DNA from 2 places in the Clostridium perfringens genome. Region 1 is predicted to be linked to the other one. Evidence: a T-box and tRNA genes for the amino acid it is inferred to sense, from the RefSeq annotation. Region 1 holds a T-box; the other holds one or more tRNA genes.

Region 1 (4,461 bases):
CCTTATAATAAACAAATTATTATCTATTGTTTCTTTGAGCTTTTCTTGCTCTTCTGCAATCTAAGCATCTTACTGGATCATTTTCAAATCCTTTTTCTTTGTAGAAAGCTTGCTCTCCCTCAGTGAATATGAAATCTGCTCCACAGTCTTTACATTTTAATGTTCTATCTGCCATTTTGACATCCTCCTTAAATTTAAAGATTTAAATGGATTAATAAAAATTTTCTTTAAGTTTAAGGAAAATTTTATTCATCTTTTAAAGCTTTTTCTGTTATGTTCTAATTATACCACTAAAAAATTAACATTGCAAGCTTTTTATTAGCATTGTGTTAAAACCTCTTAAAATCAAATTATAGAGCTAAGAATTTTTTAAATCTTTCTCTTACAGCTTCTTCTCCCATAATTTGCATTATTGTATAAAGATCTGGAGTATTAGCTCTGTGAGTTAAAGCTGCTCTTACAGCTCCTGCAACATCAGAAACCATTCCTTTGTATTCTTCTGGGTTCTTTTTATATTTCTTTCTATCAGTAGCATATCCTAATTCTACAGCAACTTCTTTTAAATCTGAGAACCAAGTATCCTTATCTGTATTAAAGTTATATGCTTTTTCATAAGCTTCTATTATTCTCTTAGCTTCTTCTAATTCTAAAGTTTTTGGTAATTCAACATCATTAGCTGTTTCCTTATCAAATAACTCATCAAAGAAGTAGAATATTTTTTCTCTAACTTCATCCCATTTAGCAAAGTCTTTTCTTGGCTTTGGACCTTCTTTATCTATATTGAATACTTCTTTCATCATAGCTTCTTTAGAAGTAACTAAATCATACATTTCTTTATCATACTCTTTAGCCCAGTTTGTATATAAATCATAAACAACTTCTGGTTTCATTTTACAGATAACATCTTTACTTACATCATTTAATTTAACTAAATCAAATAAAGCTCCACTCTTACTCATTTTATCTAGTTCAACTTTGTAATCATGATAATCTGCATCTGGATTTTCTGCTCTCCACTCTTCGAAAGCTGAGTTTATTATATTTAAAAGATATTCAATAACTGATTGAGATGGATATCCTTTTTCACTGTAATAACTTACTGCACTTTCTGGATCTTTTCTCTTTGATAATTTTCTTTTTGAACTTCCATCCATTTTCATTATTGTTGGAATATGAGCATATTTAGGTGCTTCTACTCCTAAAACTTCAAACATTTGAAGATGTATTGGAAGTGATGATAACCATTCTTCTCCTCTTATAACATGAGTAGTTCTCATTAATGTATCATCTATTGCATGAGCAAAGTGATAAGTTGGAAGGCCATCACCTTTTATTATTACTACATCTTGAAGATTTTCTGGGAATGAAACCTCTCCTTTTATCATATCATGAGCAACAACTCTCTTTTCAGGATTTCCAGGTGACTTCATTCTTATAACATAGCTTTCACCAGCTTCAATTCTCTTTATAGCCTCTTCTGGTGATAAATCTCTATATTTAGCAAACTCTCCATAACATCCTGGAGTTAATTTTTCTGCAATTTGTTTTTCTCTTAAAGCTTCTAATTCTTCAGAAGTCATAAAACATGGATAAGCTAATCCTTTTCTTAAAAGATCTTTAACAAAAGCTCTGTATATATCAGCTCTTTGACTTTGTTTATATGGTGCATAAGCTCCCTTTTCTGAGTTTTCACCAGTTATTCCTTCATCAAAATCCATTCCGAAGTTATGCATAGTTTTTATAGTATCATCTATAGCACCTTCAACTTCTCTCTTTTGATCAGTATCTTCTATTCTTAAGTAGAATATTCCACCACTTTGGTGAGCTAATCTTTCATTTATTAATGAAGCAAAAACTCCTCCTATATGTTGAAATCCAGTTGGACTTGGTGCATATCTTAATACTTTAGCCCCTTCTTTTAAATCTCTCTTTGGATATTTTTCAAAATAATATTCCGGTGTTTTGTCTATGTTTGGGAATATTAAATTAGCTAAATTTTCATAACTCATTCTTTTCACTTTCCTTTCTAAATTTATGTAATAAAAAAAGTCCCTCGTCCTAAAAATTAGGACGAAAGACTTAACTTCCGCGTTACCACCTAAATTAGTTAGCTAAGCTAACTCACTCATAATCAATTAAGGGAATTACCCCTAGACCTACTCCTTAAAATTTAAGATTTTCAGTCTAAGCTCCGAAGCTTCTTTCTATAAGATTATTTTTTAGGCTCTCACCCTCCCTAAATCGCTTTAAAATAATTACTTATATACTCTTCTTCATCATAGCACTAAAATATTTCATTTTAAATAACAAACTCTATTATATCAGATTCTTTAAAGTTGTAAACAAAAATATTACCACTCTTAAATATAATTATTTCATAAATTATTATATCATAAATAACCTACTACTATTATTTAGTATATTTCACTTCTTATAAAATACCCTTATTAAAATTATTGATATTTAACTTTTATCTTTATATATTTTTATATTTAGACATAATGAATAAGCTTATAATGTATTTATTATAAAGTTAATATAATAATATTAACTTTACTAAAGGCTCATTTATATTATTTTGTTAGCTTTATATATTATGTTGATTTATTAAATATTTTATATTATAACTAAAAAAATCATATTATAACCTTCATAAAATTAATAGATGCCTTATCTTATATATTCACCTTATTTTTTATGGATTGCTGTACAAATCCCTTCCAAATTCTAAGATTCTCTTTATCCTTTAAAAGTTTATATCTAATATTTTCATCTTGAGAAGAAACACTACATATATTACTTCTAATAATCCAAGCCTTTAATAAAAAGCTTAATTCCTTAGAATAATCCTCAATTTCCTTTGTTAAATAAGAATTATAAATATTAATATTTCTAAGGCTTATGATTTCCTCAATATTTTTGTTATATTCCCTAAGATCATCTTTAATATAATTCTCTTCTTCTCCTAAAAACCATGTCCACAAAATATACTCATATTCCTGTAAGTTACAAATAACCTCTTTGTCATCTAAATGTTCTTTTAAATTCCATAGAGGAATTATACTATTTCCAAATAAATATTTAGATGCAAAGCTATCACACCTAAAACCTAACAGATTATAAAAAAGATTTTGCATAGAAAAACTTTTGTCTTTGTTATTAATTAAATATTCTATTATTTCATGTTTATTACCACATGAATTATTTAAAGTTTCTATAAAATATACTAATAAGGGAGCCTTTGTATAATGTAAAAACTCTATTTTACCATGACTTCTTATGCTTCCCTCTTCCATAGGAATTATTCTAAATCTGCTTGGCTCTTTTAAAGTCATATATAAATATCTAGTATATAAATTTGCCATTTCCTTTTTAAACTTTATATCTAGTCTTTCTTTTAATCCCTCTTCTAAGGATTCTAAAGCTAAGTTTTCATAATAAGTAGCTAAACCCTCTGTTAACCAAAGATTTGGAGGAAGATGATAAACTCTTGATTTTAAAAGATCATCCATAAAGGCATGAAATATTCTATGGGATAATAATTGCCAATCTCTCTTTTTATTCATATCAAAAGTAGCACTTATAACATTTTTCCCACTTCCGCCTAATATATAAGAGTTCTCCTTTTTACTCTTTCTAAGTAAAACTATATTCAAATCTTTCTTATTTAAAGAATCTATTTTAAATAAATCATAATAATAATCACAAATAGACTTTATATTTCTTATAAGCTCTTCCTTACTACTGTCATTTAAAAATGAATTTTCAATACTACTATATAAATGTACTTCTCCATAGTTTTTCATTAAAACTATTTCTTCAAAAAAGCTAAAAGTATATGAAGACTTCATTATTTCATATAGATCGCTCCAAGTACCCCCTACACACTTTGACTTAAAATCATTTTCTTTAAAAGGTATTATACTTTTATAATCCTTTTCACTATAGACTTCACTCTTTATATCTTCTATAAGATTGGTAAAATCTATTTCTAGGATGCAATTTAATTTTAGGTCATCATTCATTGTAAGCATTTCAACTGGTAACATAAGTATTTGTTCACCCATAAAGCTTATTAAATCCTCTTCTATTTCTCCACCTTTTCCATGCTTTCCTAAGTTACCTATTAAAACCTCATATTCTAAAATCAAATCCCTGCTTTTATTATTAATATATATAAAGTTTGAATCGCAATAAAACTCCTCTTTACACTTTATATTGTTTATTTTTGTTTTACCCCTATAAAGCTGAATTTCTCTTAAATTAACATCTTTAATCTTAAGCCTTATATTTAGTCCCTCTTCTGTATTTAAACTTTTCCTAACTAAAAATTTAATATCTCCATATTCCATTTATACCCTCCTAATCTAAGTCTCTGTATTTCTAATAACTTCTCCAGATTTATTTATATATAATTTTTCTAAAGGTTCAAAAATTCCTTCTTTTTTCAAAGTATTAGAG
Region 2 (4,461 bases), 710 kb from region 1:
AACATAAAAGTGGAGGCTATTGTAACTGAAGAGAACTGGAAAGTTCCACCGTAGAAGGTAATAGTCCTGTAAGTGAAACGAGAAGACCACGAGTTATGATCCAGAGTACCACGAGACACGTGAAACCTTGTGGGAAGCAGGGAGGACCACCTCCCAAGGCTAAATACTACCTGATGACCGATAGTGAAGCAGTACCGTGAGGGAAAGGTGAAAAGAACCCCGGGAGGGGAGTGAAATAGAACCTGAAACCGTGTGCCTACAACCGCTCAGAGCCCCTTATGAGGGTGATGAGGTGCTTTTTGTAGAACGAGCCAACGAGTTACGGTATGTAGCAAGGTTAAGTACTTAAGGTACGGAGCCGAAGGGAAACCGAGTCTGAATAGGGCGACTAGTTGCATGCCGTAGACCCGAAACCGGGTGACCTATCCATGGCCAGGTTGAAGCGAGGGTAAAACCTCGTGGAGGACCGAACCACGTTGCTGTTGAAAAAGCATGGGATGAGCTGTGGATAGCGGAGAAATTCCAATCGAACCCGGAGATAGCTGGTTCTCTCCGAAATAGCTTTAGGGCTAGCGTCGAGTATGAGTAGTGGAGGTAGAGCACTGAATGGGCTAGGGGGCATAGCGCTTACCGAACCTTATCAAACTCCGAATGCCACATACTTTGAGCTCGGCAGTCAGACTACGAATGATAAGATCCGTGGTCAAAAGGGAAACAGCCCAGATCGTCAGCTAAGGTCCCAAAGTGTAAGTTAAGTGGGAAAGGATGTGAGATTTCTAAGACAACTAGGATGTTGGCTTAGAAGCAGCCATTCATTAAAAGAGTGCGTAATAGCTCACTAGTCGAGAGATCTTGCGCCGAAAATGTAACGGGGCTAAACTTACCACCGAAGCTACGGGCTTGAACTAAGTTCAAGCGGTAGGAGAGCGTCGTAACCGGGCTGAAGTCGTACCGTAAGGAGCGGTGGACTGGTTACGAGTGAGAATGTTGGCATCAGTAGCGAGATGTGGGTGAGAATCCCACAGGCCGAAAACCTAAGGTTTCCTCAGGAAGGTTCGTCCGCTGAGGGTTAGTCGGGACCTAAGCCGAGGCCGAAAGGCGTAGGTGATGGACAACTGGTTGATATTCCAGTACCACTACCATCGTTATTATCGATGGCGTGACGCAGGAGGATAGTGTGTGCTAGCTATTGGATGCTAGTCTAAGCGTTTAGGCAGTGAGAGTAGGCAAATCCGCTCTCATAATGCTGAGGCGTGATGGGGAAGGTTCTACGGAACCGAAGTACATGATTCCACGCTGCCAAGAAAAGCGTCTAGAGAGAGAAGTAGTGCCCGTACCGCAAACCGACACAGGTAGGTGAGGAGAGAATCCTAAGGCCGGCGGAAGAATTACAGTTAAGGAACTCGGCAAATTGACCCCGTAAGTTCGCGAGAAGGGGTGCCTACGAGAGTAGGCCGCAGAGAATAGGCCCAAGCAACTGTTTAGCAAAAACACAGGTCTCTGCTAAAGCGTAAGCTGATGTATAGGGGCTGACGCCTGCCCGGTGCTGGAAGGTTAAGGGGAACACTTAGCGCAAGCGAAGGTGTGAACTTAAGCCCCAGTAAACGGCGGCCGTAACTATAACGGTCCTAAGGTAGCGAAATTCCTTGTCAGGTAAGTTCTGACCCGCACGAATGGCGTAATGACTTGGGCACTGTCTCAACTGTAAATCCGGCGAAGTTGTAGTGCGAGTGAAGATGCTCGCTACCCGCGATTGGACGGAAAGACCCCGTAGAGCTTTACTGTAGCTTAGCATTGAGTTTTGGTATTGTCTGTACAGGATAGGTGGGAGACTAGGAAACCAGGGCGTCAGCCTTGGTGGAGTCAACCTTGGGATACCACCCTGACAGTACTGAAATTCTAACTGGCGGCCATGAATCTGGTCACAGGACATTGTTAGGTGGGCAGTTTGACTGGGGCGGTCGCCTCCTAAAAAGTAACGGAGGCGCCCAAAGGTTCCCTCAGAACGGTCGGAAATCGTTCGAAGAGTGCAAAGGCAGAAGGGAGCCTGACTGCGACACCCACAAGTGGAGCAGGGACGAAAGTCGGGCTTAGTGATCCGGTGGTACCTCGTGGGAGGGCCATCGCTCAACGGATAAAAGCTACCTCGGGGATAACAGGCTGATCTCCCCCAAGAGTCCACATCGACGGGGAGGTTTGGCACCTCGATGTCGGCTCGTCGCATCCTGGGGCTGAAGTAGGTCCCAAGGGTTGGGCTGTTCGCCCATTAAAGCGGCACGCGAGCTGGGTTCAGAACGTCGTGAGACAGTTCGGTCCCTATCCGTCGCGGGCGTAGGAAATTTGAGAGGAGCTGTCCTTAGTACGAGAGGACCGGGATGGACTGACCTCTGGTGTACCAGTTGTTCCGCCAGGAGCACAGCTGGGTAGCTAAGTCGGGAATGGATAAACGCTGAAAGCATCTAAGCGTGAAGCCAACCTCAAGATGAGATTTCCCATAGCGTAAGCTAGTAAGATCCCTTGAAGAACACAAGGTTGATAGGTCGGGGGTGTAAGCATGGTAACATGTTCAGCTGACCGATACTAATAGATCGAGGGCTTGACCAAATATAGTAAATTAAATATGTGCAATTTTGAAAGAACAAAGTTCTTTTAAACATCTGGTGATGATGTTCTTTAGGGTAACACCCGTTCCCATTCCGAACACGACGGTTAAGCCTTTAGAAGCCGATGGTACTGCACGGGAGACTGTGTGGGAGAGTAGGTGGTCGCCAGGTTAGTTTGGCCCCTTGGTCAAGCGGTTAAGACACCACCCTTTCACGGTGGTAACAGGGGTTCGATTCCCCTAGGGGTCACCATTAACTCGATAAGCAATGCTTATCGAGTTTTTTATTTATAAAATTTTTTGTTTGATGAAAATAACTGGCTATGACAGTGTGTTTAAATAAGTTTTAGACATATAAGAAAAAATCTTTTTGTTCAAATAAAAATAAGTTCTCAGTCAATTTGAGAAACAAAATAATGTTTTTAAATGGATCTAAGAGAATCAAATTACATATCTTCTTCATTTCAACCTTGTTAATAAAAGTATTTTTATGTAGAATATAATAACAAGGAATGTAGAAAAAAAGATATTTTATTAATTCATAAAAGGGAAATGTTTATGTTTTTTTATTAACTGAAAAAGACTCATGTTTTTAATTAACATAGATAAGGAATAAAAAAATTATTAATTTATAACTAAAATTAAAAGTTAAATAATATATGAAGAGGTTACCATAGATGAAGTACAATAGTGTTATCAGAAAAGCTATTTTTTTAAGAAGACCAAATAGATTTCAAGCTTATGTAGTTTTAGATGATGAGGAGTTATTAGTTCATGTTCCTAACACTGGAAGGTGTAGAGAGATTTTAAAAGAAGGATGTACAGTTCTTTTAAGAAAAGGAACTACTCCAAATAGAAAAACTCCTTATGATTTAATTGCAGCTTATAAGGGTGAGGTTTTAATAAATATAGATTCTCAGATTCCTAATAAAGTTGTAGAAGAGGCATTAATAAATAAAAAGATAGAAAAGTTAGTAAATTTTAATAATATAAGTAGAGAAAAAACTTTTGGAAATTCTAGATTTGATTTTAAATTACAAGATGATAATGAAAATACATACTTTTTAGAAGTAAAAGGGGTAACTTTAGAGGAAAATGGAGAGACTAGGTTTCCAGATGCTCCAACTGAAAGAGGAAAGAAACACATATTAGAACTGATTGAAATTAAAAAATTAGGAATGGGTGCAGGAATAATTTTTTTAATACAGATAGATAATGTAAATAAGTTTTCTCCTAATGATGAAACAGATCCTAAGTTTGGGGAAGCATTGAGATTAGCTAAAAAAGAAAGAGTAGATATCTTTGCATATAATTGCAAAGTTACTGAAGAGGAAATTGAGTTACTTAATCCTGTAGAAATAGTTTTATAAGTTTAATTTATAGAATTGAAAGGTAGAAGTCTAAATAGCATAAGTTAAGGCATCTATTATCATAATTTTAGTTTATAGAATTAAAAATATAAATATATGTAAAATATAAAACACAAAATATTAAATATTAAGTTAATGTTAGTGGATTTATTATTTAAAGTTAGAATTTATTATTTAAAGTTGAATTTATAGAAAAGATATGATAAGTATTTGAGAATATGAAAGGTGGTGAACTTTAGTTAGCTTAATTTATATATTACTATTCTTATCTAAAATAGCGAATTTTTATAAGTTATAGATGGTGATTTTAAGAAATTACAGAAGAAAATATATTTGTTTTAACTTAGAATCAGATAAATTTGAAATAAAAAATTATAGAAGGTAATATATTTGCTTTACTAAAGAAATTAATTATGAAATTTAAATATTGTCCGTTATGTGGTGAAAAATTAGAGTTAAAGAATAGCTGGGATGAGGGAATGATACCTT

What was found. A T-box is a leader RNA that pairs with one kind of tRNA and senses whether it is charged. The one in region 1 lies ahead of gltX (glutamate--tRNA ligase), so its partner is inferred to be a tRNA-Glu.
Positions count from the first base shown of each region.
Region 2: it encodes a tRNA-Glu, which carries the amino acid that the T-box ahead of gltX (glutamate--tRNA ligase) is inferred to sense. The anticodon was not compared.

Region 1 covers NZ_CP065681.1:2,181,572-2,186,032, forward strand. The annotation lists gene I6G60_RS10400 (zinc-ribbon domain-containing protein) at 20-175, opposite strand; gene gltX (glutamate--tRNA ligase) at 351-2,009, opposite strand; T-box leader at 2,064-2,289, opposite strand; gene I6G60_RS10410 (hypothetical protein) at 2,676-4,352, opposite strand; gene I6G60_RS10415 (hypothetical protein) at 4,368-4,461, opposite strand, start outside.
Region 2 covers NZ_CP065681.1:2,894,863-2,899,323, reverse strand. The annotation lists rRNA gene I6G60_RS13520 (23S ribosomal RNA) at 1-2,604, shown strand, start outside; rRNA gene rrf (5S ribosomal RNA) at 2,657-2,774, shown strand; tRNA gene I6G60_RS13510 (tRNA-Glu) at 2,781-2,855, shown strand; gene sfsA (DNA/RNA nuclease SfsA) at 3,280-3,972, shown strand; gene I6G60_RS13500 (NAD(+) diphosphatase) at 4,386-4,461, shown strand, end outside.